Regions from separate parts of the Novosphingobium sp. Sphag1I genome, predicted to be linked through region 1. Evidence: predicted binding sites of a transcription regulator. Region 1 holds the regulator's gene; each other region holds the start of a gene.
The links. The regulator LexA, encoded in region 1, represses DNA repair genes until DNA is damaged. The targets are predictions, from matches to a motif close to GTTCCNCNCTTGTTCT.
Positions count from the first base shown of each region.

Region 2: a site for LexA is predicted at 1,386-1,401, ahead of ACZ9HU_RS06865 (S24 family peptidase). Genes of this name have one in related genera too.
Region 3: a site for LexA is predicted at 2,030-2,045, ahead of ACZ9HU_RS06980 (deoxyguanosinetriphosphate triphosphohydrolase). Genes of this name have one in related genera too.

Region 1 covers NZ_JBWBQS010000003.1:37,807-41,083, forward strand. Annotated here, with positions in the region: gene ACZ9HU_RS03845 (molybdopterin molybdotransferase MoeA) at 1-883, shown strand, start outside; gene lexA (transcriptional repressor LexA) at 950-1,633, shown strand; gene ACZ9HU_RS03855 (ComEC/Rec2 family competence protein) at 1,680-3,277, opposite strand, start outside.
Region 2 covers NZ_JBWBQS010000005.1:40,367-43,643, forward strand. Annotated here, with positions in the region: gene ACZ9HU_RS06855 (MBL fold metallo-hydrolase) at 1-58, opposite strand, end outside; gene ACZ9HU_RS06860 (thioredoxin family protein) at 153-668, shown strand; gene ACZ9HU_RS06865 (S24 family peptidase) at 685-1,335, opposite strand; gene ACZ9HU_RS06870 (hypothetical protein) at 1,448-1,636, shown strand; gene ACZ9HU_RS06875 (hypothetical protein) at 1,626-2,051, shown strand; gene cysS (cysteine--tRNA ligase) at 2,096-3,277, opposite strand, start outside.
Region 3 covers NZ_JBWBQS010000005.1:64,072-67,348, reverse strand. Annotated here, with positions in the region: gene ACZ9HU_RS06995 (proton-translocating transhydrogenase family protein) at 1-37, shown strand, start outside; gene ACZ9HU_RS06990 (NAD(P)(+) transhydrogenase (Re/Si-specific) subunit beta) at 37-1,500, shown strand; gene ACZ9HU_RS06985 (hypothetical protein) at 1,513-1,818, shown strand; gene ACZ9HU_RS06980 (deoxyguanosinetriphosphate triphosphohydrolase) at 2,074-3,234, shown strand.

The DNA of each region.
Region 1 (3,277 bases):
TCAGGAGGACGCAGCAAGGGACGGCGACCGCCTGACCCTGACCGGAACGCCGCCCCAACCCGAAGGACGGCATATCCGGCGCAAGGGGCTGGACTTTAGCCATGGCGACGAGGTCTTGCCGGCAGGCACAAGGATCGGGCCGGCGCAAATGGCCTTAGCCATCGCGGCGGGCCATGGAGAACTTTCGGTCCATCGCCGCCCGCGTCTGGCCATTTTGGACAGCGGGGATGAATTGGTGGCGCCCGGCCTCGATTGCCCGCCCCACCGCCTGCCCGCCAGCAACGGCGCAATGTTGGCGGCGATGGCATCAGGCGTGGCCGGAGACATCCTGCGCCTTGGACCAGTGGCCGATGATCTGTCTGCGCTGGACGCCGCCTTGGCGCGTGCAGGCGATGTTGATGTGATTGTCACCAGCGGCGGCGCATCGGTGGGCGATCACGACCTGATCCAGCCCGCCTTGCTGAATTGGGGCGCGCAGGTCGATTTCTGGAAGGTCGCGATCCGGCCCGGCAAACCCCTGCTGGTGGCGACGCGCGGGCATCAGATCGTGATCGGCCTGCCCGGCAATCCGGTGTCCAGCTTTGTGACCGCGCATTTGTTCCTGCTGCCGCTGCTGCGCGCGATGCAGGGTTCGGCCAATCCTTTGCCCAGGACCGCGATGGCGCAATTGAGCGAACCGCTGGGTCCGGGGGCCGACAGGCGCGAATTCATCCGTGGATGGTGGGACGGCCAAAATGTCCTGCCCCGACCGATGCGCGATTCCTCTGCGCTGGCGGCGATGGCGGCCAGCAATTGCCTGATCGAACATATGGCGAATGCACCGTCGGCGGCGGCCGGCGATAGGGTGAAGATCCATTTGATCGGAAATGGCGGAAGCGCTTGACGTAAGGGCAATGGTTGCGTAATTGTTCCGCAATTGTTCACGCAACACCCCCGTTGGGAGGTCACAATGCTCACCCGGAAACAGCATGAATTGCTGCGCTTCATCCAAGCCAGCCTTGAGGAATCGGGCGTTTCGCCCAGCTTTGAGGAAATGAAAGAAGCGCTCGATCTGAAGTCGAAATCGGGGGTGCATCGCCTGATCTCCGCTCTGGAGGAACGCGGTTTTATCCGCCGCCTGCCCAACCGCGCCCGCGCTTTGGAAGTGTTGCGCCAGCCCGAAGACGTCACCCCGCCGGTCGCGGCCAAGGCTGCGCCGCCCAAGAAGGTGGTCGAGGCACCCAAGCCTGTCGTGCCCGCCGCGGCCAATGACGTGGTGGAAATCCCGCTGCATGGGCGCATCGCGGCCGGCGTTCCGATCGAGGCAATGGAAGGTCAGACCATGCTGCCGGTCCCGGCGGCCTTGCTGGGTTCGGGCGAACATTACGCGCTTGAGGTTTCGGGCGATTCCATGGTCGAAGCGGGCATTTTGGACGGCGATCTGGCACTGATCCGCAAGACCGACATTGCGCGCGAAGGCGAGATTGTCGTCGCCCTTGTACGCGGCGAGGAAGCGACGCTGAAATATCTGCGGCGCGAACGCGGTCTGGTCCGCCTGGACCCGGCCAATGCGGCCTATGACCCGCAATATTATCAGCCCGGCGAAGTGCAGGTTCAAGGCAAGCTGGCCGGCTTGCTCCGCCGGTATCATTAAGCACCCTGCTTGATCGGGAGGGGGTTGTAACGCCCTCTCCTAATCATCACCTATCGTCATATCCTGCTTTAGACGTCATATCCTGCTTTAGACTAGGCGCGCGCCACCACGGATGTTGCCCCTGCCCCTGCGCCACAGTGACAATTTTCCGTCGGTTCAGATAGATCGCCATCCCGCCGGTCCGATAGAGCAGCGCCTCATCCGCGCGCAGGAAACGGGGGCGGCACGAAGGCTGTAACGCCACCCGTGAGACGACAATATCGACCGCCGCACAAGCCTTGGCCATCGCCGCTTCGTCAACAAAGCCTTCCCCCCGCGCCGCAAGGATGGCCCAATCCCGCTCTCCTTGCCTGATCGTGACACGACAGAAGCTTTGATTGCAGGTCGAGCCACGCCACTGTTCAATCGGCAATACAGCGCCAGACAGCCCGGCCACTTCCTGCATGGCATCCGAAATGTATTTTGAACGCCCTTGACCCATTACCAGCAATTGCCCGGTTTGCGGATCGATCAATCCCAATTGACGTCCGTCACCCGTGATCATGACATCGGGCGGCGCTGATAATGCCAGCCACAGGCAACCAAGGACCGCAGGCACCAGTCCCAGCAGTCGAATAGTCCCACGCCAAAGCGCCAGCCATAACAGGCCCAGCACTATGAAAGCATAGGTGCCCCCCGCCATGACCGGCAATTGCGTCACGGCATCGGGCCGCGCGCCCACCCATCGCGCAAGCCCAATCAGGCCATCCAGCGACAAGCCGCAAAGGCCCCAGAACGGCCCGCCCATGCCAATCATATCGAAGACCAAACCCGCGGCAATCAAAGGCATAGTGACAAAGGTCGTCAGCGGGATGGCAACCAGATTGGCGAGCGAGCCATAGATCCCGGCGCGGTGAAAGTGATAGAAACTGACCGGCATCAGCGCCAATTCTATGACCATGCCCGTCATCAGCAACATGGCAATGTGCCGACCCAAACGGATCACCCAGGCTTCTTCCCGCCGGGCAAGAAAGGCCCGAACCGGGGTCGCTTCATGCAGGGCCACAATGGCCAGAACCGAACCAAAGCTCATCTGAAAGCTGGGTCCGATAACGGCTTCCGGCCAAAGCAGCATCACAAAAGCCGCCGCCACGGCCAAAAGACGGATCGAAAAGGGTTGTCGCCCGGCCGCAATCGCCGCCAGAGCCAGCAAGGCACCAAGACAGGACCGCACCGTCGGCACCTCGGCCCCGGTCAACAACGTATATCCGACCGCGGCCAATCCCCCTGCACCACTAGCCACGATCGGCAAGCGAATCCGCAGAACAAGCCATGGCCAGAGGGCCAGCAGACGCAGCGCAAGAAAATAGGCCCCCGCGACAACGGCGCTGACATGAAGGCCCGAAACGGAGAGCAGATGGGTCAGCCCCGCATCACGCATGGCCGCCTCGTCCTGTGGTGTGATACCTCCGCGCTCACCACTGGCAAAGGCTGCGGCCATGCCCCCCGCCGATCCGGGTAAAACGGCGCGGATATGTGCGGCCAGCGCATGACGCATCCGCGACAGGCCCTGCGCGCGCGGGGCCGATTCGACCGTCACCGGACCAAGAGCGCTGCCCGTTGCCGCCAACCCGCTGAACCACGCCGCGCGTGCAAAATCATAGC
Region 2 (3,277 bases), on a different contig from region 1:
GGATGCGCAGCGGCGGTTCACCGCTTGCACCGGTGTCAGTAGGTTTGCTTTCAGCCATGACGGAAATCCTAGTGCCACCGCGGCGCGAAGGCCAGTAGAGAAGAGCGAAAGGATCGCTATATATACTCTATCGTCTTACTAAGGATTACGAGATGCGTCACCTCCTCGTCGGCCTCGCCCTTGCCGCTGCTCCCATGATGAGCGCGCCCGCCATGGCCGCCCCCGCCCCGCGCCTGCCCGAAACCAGCTTTGCCGCCCTGCCCCAGCCGTTGCCGCTGCCCTATGATGAGGCCGCCGACGCGCATAAGGACGTGGCCGCCGCCATCGCCCGCGCCAAAAAGGCCAAGAAACTGGTGCTGATCGATCTGGGCGGCAACTGGTGCCCCGATTGCCGCATTCTGGCCGGAACCATGGCTCTGCCCAGCCTGAACCCCTGGGTCAAAAAGCACTTTGAACTGGTGACCGTGGACGTGGGCCGCTACACCAAAAATCTGGACATCGGCGCGACCTATGGCGTGACGCGTCCCAAGGGTGTTCCGGCGCTGTTCGTAGTGGATCCCAAGACGAACAAACTGCTCAACCCAACCACTTCCGTTACGGCTCTGGCCGATGCGCGTTCGATGACGCCGCAATCGCTGGCCGACTGGCTGGCACAGTGGACCAAGTAATCGGGATGCGGGCGGCTTAAAGCCGCCCGCCCTTCCACACGACGCGGCCGATCACGGCCACCTCCTCCGGCGACAGATCGATGGGATCATAGGCCGGATTTTCACTTTTCAGGCGCACCTTTCCGGGGCGCCCCATGTCGATCCTCTTGACCAGAACATGGTCCCCCACGCGCACCACATGGATGCCATCGGCCAAGGCGCGGCGCGACTGATCGACCAGAATTTCATCGCCATCATTGAGCACGGGATGCATCGAATCCCCCGCCACCGCGATCGTCGTCAATTGCGACGGGGTCAGCCCCATGCTGCGCAACCAATCGCGCGAGAAACGCAGGGCGCCAAACGGCACTTCTCCGCCCGCAAAGGCGCCCGGCCCCGCCGAGGCGTCAACCGCCAGACGCGGCACATCGACCCAATGTTCGCGTGGGGATTTTTCCAGCGGAGAAAAGGATTTTTCCTCTGATCCGCCCAATCGCGACTCGTCGATTCCAAAGAAATTGGCCAGTTTCCGCCGGTCACCTTCCTCCAGCTTGCGCGGGCTGCCCTTTTTGACAAATTGCTGCAAGTAACTGGAATTACGACCTATTAACCCGGAAAGTGCCGCCAGGCTCACGCCTCGCTCTGCCGAAAGAGCCATCAGAGTGGATTGCGCATTTTCCTGTTCCATGTCCAAATTTATACCATAGGAAATTTCCTAGACAAGTAGGATTTCTTATGAGAACAAATGAGCAACAGATCCGGCGAATCGGACCAAACTTCAAACCAATGAAGGGGGCTTCATGCTGTTGCGAATGATAGAGGATTTCCTGTGCCGTACCGGCATGCCGTGGACAAAGTTCGGGCGCATCGTGGCCCATGATCCGCGTCTTGTCGGCGATATGCGCAATGGGCGCAGCCCCCGGCCCGATCTGGCCGCCCGCATCGAAAACTATATCACCACCTATTCGGAGATGCCCAATGCGCTTTGACTTTCGCACCAGCAACGACATCGACGCCCAGCGCGTAGCCCTGTTCAGCCCCGCCGCCCGCATGAATGAAACCAAGGGCGTCGGCGCCCCGCGCGCCCGTTTACGCCCCCCTTCGGTCCTTCTGCTCGATGCGGTTATGCGCCTTGCGGGGGAACGTGGCGAATTGATCTCTCACGCCGAACGGCCTTGGGCCAGCGCGACTTTTAACGGCTCGCGCCATACGATCACGCTGCTGTTCAATGGCAAGGACGGCGCCGCCGCCGCCGAGGAATTTATCGCCAGCATTCCCGAACATGAATTCACCATCCGCGGCCAACTGGTCGCCGATGCGGTGGTCAGCGAAGTCACCCACGTTCAATTGCCCGTGGAGCGCGTCGTTGTGGAAACCGAACTGCTGCTTTTGGCCGACGGATAAGCCTTGCTGGATGGCAAGGGGCATCCGGCCCCTTGCCTAAATCCTCAACCCAACTTCCATTCCCAGCCAAGCGGGTCGCCATCCATGGCCTCGACACCCTTGGCCGCCAATTCATCACGAAGCGCGTCGGATCGCGCAAAATCCTTTTCCGCCCGCGCTTCCTTGCGCTGAACCAGAACGGCCTCGATCTCTCCCTCGGTGATCGAGGCGGCCTTGGGACGGATCCGCAGATCACCGCGTTCCATGGCCAACAGGTTCAGGCCCAGCACATTGTCCATCGCCGTGATCGCGCCCAGCTTTTCGGTGGCCGGCACCTTCTTCATCGAGGCGACTTCCTCCAGCAGCGTCAAAGCGACCGGCGTGTTGAGATCATCGCTGATGGCCGCTTCGAAACGCTCCATCACCGGCGCGATCTTCTGGCCCCAACCGCCGATGGCCGCATAGCCGGCGTCGGCGCATTGCGCCTTCACCTGCGCCACGGCCATCAGCAGACGTTTCAGGCGTACCAATGCCGCGCCCAGACCTTCCCAACTGAACTCCAGTTCGCTGCGATAATGCGCCTGAAGGCACATCAGGCGATAGGCCAGCGGGTGATAACCACGGTCGATCAGCAATTGCAGCCGAAGAAATTCGCCCGAAGACTTCGACATCTTGCCGCTGCGTTCAACCAGGAAATTGTTGTGCATCCAGAATTGCGCGCCCGAATTGGCGGCGTGATCCAGCCCGCCACAACCACAAGCGGCCTGATTCTGGGCAATTTCATTGGGGTGGTGGATTTCGCGATGGTCGATCCCGCCGGTGTGGATGTCAAAGGGAAAGCCCAGCACCTCACCCGACATGACCGAACATTCCAGATGCCAGCCCGGCGCACCGCGACCCCACGGGCTGTCCCACTCCATCTGCCGCTTCTCACCCGGCGGCGTTTTGCGCCAGATGGCGAAGTCGGCGGCATTGCGTTTGCCATCGACCTTTTCGATGCGCCCCTCACCCTCCTCGGTATTGGCGCGGGCCAACCGCCCATAGTCGACCACCGTGGAAACGTCGAAATAAAGGCCACTGTCCAGTTCATAGCAATGAGCGGGCGCGATCTTCTTGGCAAACTCGATCATCTGGGGCACGTAATCGGTGGCGATGGTCCACTTGGCGGGCTGACGAATATTCAGCGCGCGCACATCGGCCCAATAGGCCTGCTTGTAATGTTCGGCGATGTCCCAGATGGATTGGGC
Region 3 (3,277 bases), on a different contig from region 1:
CATGTTGGCCATGTATAAGAAGAAGGAGAAGAAGTGATGGAACATGTCACAACTCCTTCATGGGCGATGTTTGCCTATCTTGTTTCCGGCGTGTTGTTCATTCTGGCCTTGCGCGGGCTGTCGTCTCCGGCAACCAGCCGGGCGGGCAATCGCTATGGCATGATCGGCATGCTGATTGCTGTGGCCACGACGTTGGTGACGCATGTGCCACGTATTTCTCTTAGTCTCGATGGCGATTCAAGTGCTCCGACTGCGTTTGATAGCAGTAGCTTCGGCCTGATCATGGCCGCCATCGCCATCGGCGGTGGCATCGGTTTTGTCATTGCCCGCCGCATTGCCATGACGGCGATGCCGCAACTGGTGGCGGCGTTTCACTCGCTGGTCGGTATGGCGGCGGTGTTGGTGGGCTGGGCGGCCTATCTCAATCCGGGGGCTTTCGGCATTGCCGAAGCAGGCCAGATCCACGCCCAATCCTGCATCGAAATGGGCCTTGGCATCGCCATTGGCGCAATCACCTTTTCCGGTTCGATCATCGCCTTCCTCAAACTGGCGGGCAAGATGTCGGGTTCGCCGATCATGCTGCCGGGGCGGCATGTCATCAACCTTGGCACGATTGTCGCGATCCTTGGCCTTGTCGGCTATTTCACGATGGATCAGTCGCTCTGGGTGATCGGCCTGATCACGCTGCTGGCCTTCATCATCGGCTTCTTGCTGATTATCCCGATTGGCGGGGCGGATATGCCGGTGGTCGTCTCGATGCTCAATTCCTATTCCGGCTGGGCGGCGGCGGCGATGGGCTTCACGCTGCATAATAGCGCGATGATCATCACGGGCGCGCTGGTGGGTTCGTCGGGCGCGATCCTGTCCTATATCATGTGCAAGGCGATGAATCGCAGCTTCATCAGCGTGATCGCTGGCGGCTTTGGCGCGGCGCCGGAAGCGGCCAGCGGCGCGGCCAAGGAGCAGCGCCCGTGGAAGCGCGGCAGCGCGGAGGACGCGGCCTTCCTGATGAAGGAGGCCGAGAGCGTCATCATCATCCCCGGCTATGGCATGGCGGTGTCGCAGGCTCAACATGCGCTGCGCGAAATGGCCGATGTGCTGAAAAAGGAAGGCGTCAGCGTCAAATATGCCATCCACCCGGTTGCCGGGCGAATGCCGGGCCATATGAACGTCTTGCTGGCCGAAGCAAATGTGCCCTATGATGAAGTCTTCGAACTGGAGGACATCAATTCCGAGTTCGGCCAGTGCGACGTTGCCTTCATCATCGGCGCCAATGACGTGGTCAACCCCGCCGCCAAGACCGACAAGTCCAGCCCGATCTATGGCATGCCCGTCTTCGACGTGGACAAGGCCAAGACGGTCATGTTCGTCAAACGGTCGATGGGCGGCGTGGGTTATTCAGGTGTTGATAATGATGTCTTCTACATGGACCAGACCATGATGCTGCTGGCCGACGCCAAGAAGATGGTGGAAGACATCGTCAAGGCGCTGGCCCACTAAAGGGTCCATTGAATGCGTAAAGTTCTGACAGTCCTTGCCCTTACCCTTGCCCTGTCGGGCTGTGTTCAGGGGGTCGCCAGAGGCCGGGTTAAATCGGCCCTTGTCGGGGCGGGGCTGTCCGAACCGGTGTCGGCCTGCATGGCCGAGCATATGGTGGACAAGCTGACTATCAGCCAATTGCGCCAGTTGGAGGCGTTGCAGGGGCCAAAGCGGTCGCTGTTTGATTACGTGATGGCGGTGCGCCGAATTCAGGATCCGGAAGTCATTCGCGTGACGGCTGCGGCGGCTGGGTTGTGCATGAGCGGGTGGGAAAGATAAGGTTTGCCTCCTGCGGGCAAAGGGCGGTGGCCCTTTGCAATCCCATTAATGGGTGGCGTGAAATTGCCCGGTTGTGTGATGATTTTTAAAGCCTGCGGCGCTGGTTATGGGCGCCGCAGGCTTTATCATTTCAACGCCGCGTCCGACACCTGAGGCAGAACCCGTGGCGCAACAAAGACAGTAATGGGAGCGCGAGGGACAAGTCCCTCGCATTTTCCCCTTTTTCTTCAACTGAAATCCGCCTACCCCTACCCGATGCCTCTATCCCCCCTGGCCTGTGACCCATCGCAAACCCTTGGCCGTGAATTCGCGCTGGAAGGCTCGATCGCCCGCGGTCCGCGCAGCCCGTATCAGCGCGACCGCGACCGGATCATCCACTCGATTGCGTTCCGACGTTTGCGCCATAAAACGCAGGTTTTCGTTGCCCCCGACGGAGATCACTACCGCGTCCGCCTGACGCACAGCCTTGAGGTGGCCCAGATCGGCCGCGTCATTGCCCGCGTGCTGGGGCTGGACGAGGATTTGACCGAGGCGCTCTGCCTTGCCCATGACATCGGCCACCCGCCCTTTGGCCACAGCGGCGAGGACGCGTTGGACGAAGCGCTCAAAGAGCAGGGTGGATGGGACCACAATGCCAATACGCTCCGCACGCTGATGCGCCTTGAAAGCCCCTATTGCGAGCATGAGGGGCTGAACCTGACGTGGGAGACGCTGGAGGGGCTGGCAAAGCATAACGGGCCGGTGCGCAATCCCAACTGGGCGTTGGCCGAACTGGATGCGGCCTATCCGCTGCATCTGGGTGAATGGTCATGTCTTGAGGCGCAGGTGGCCGCGATTGCCGACGACATCGCCTATGACAATCATGACATTGACGATGGGCTGCGCGCCGGATTCCTGCATCTCGACGATCTGCTGACCCAACCCTTCGTGGCCGAACAATGGCGCGCGGTGGAGGCAAAGCACCCCAACGCCCCTCATGACCGCAAATTGCGCGAACTGGTGCGCAGCCAGATTGGCATCATGGTCAATGACGTCATCGCGCAAACGCAGGCCCGCACGGCGGGCATGGCCAGCATCGCCGATGTGCGCGCCGCCACGCGTGCCAGCGTCGCCTTCTCGCCCGCGATGGGTGAGGCCGAGCGTACGCTGAAGCGCTTTATGTACGCCAAGCTCTATTATCACCCCGAACAACTGGCCACGGCGGAAAAGGCGCATCAGGTCGTGTCGGGTCTGTTTGCCGCTTATCGCGAAAATCCGTGGCACATGGGGGCGGATTGGGCCGGGCGCCTGCCTGCGGCTGAACCTCAACGCAGCCGCCACATCGCCGATTTCATCGCCGGCATGACGGATCGCTTCGCCATTGCACAATATAGGACCATTTTCGGCACCGCGCCGGAGGGTTTGAGCAACGTCTGAGCCACATCGTGCCGGATTTGGTGACCAGATTGCGTATTGGGGT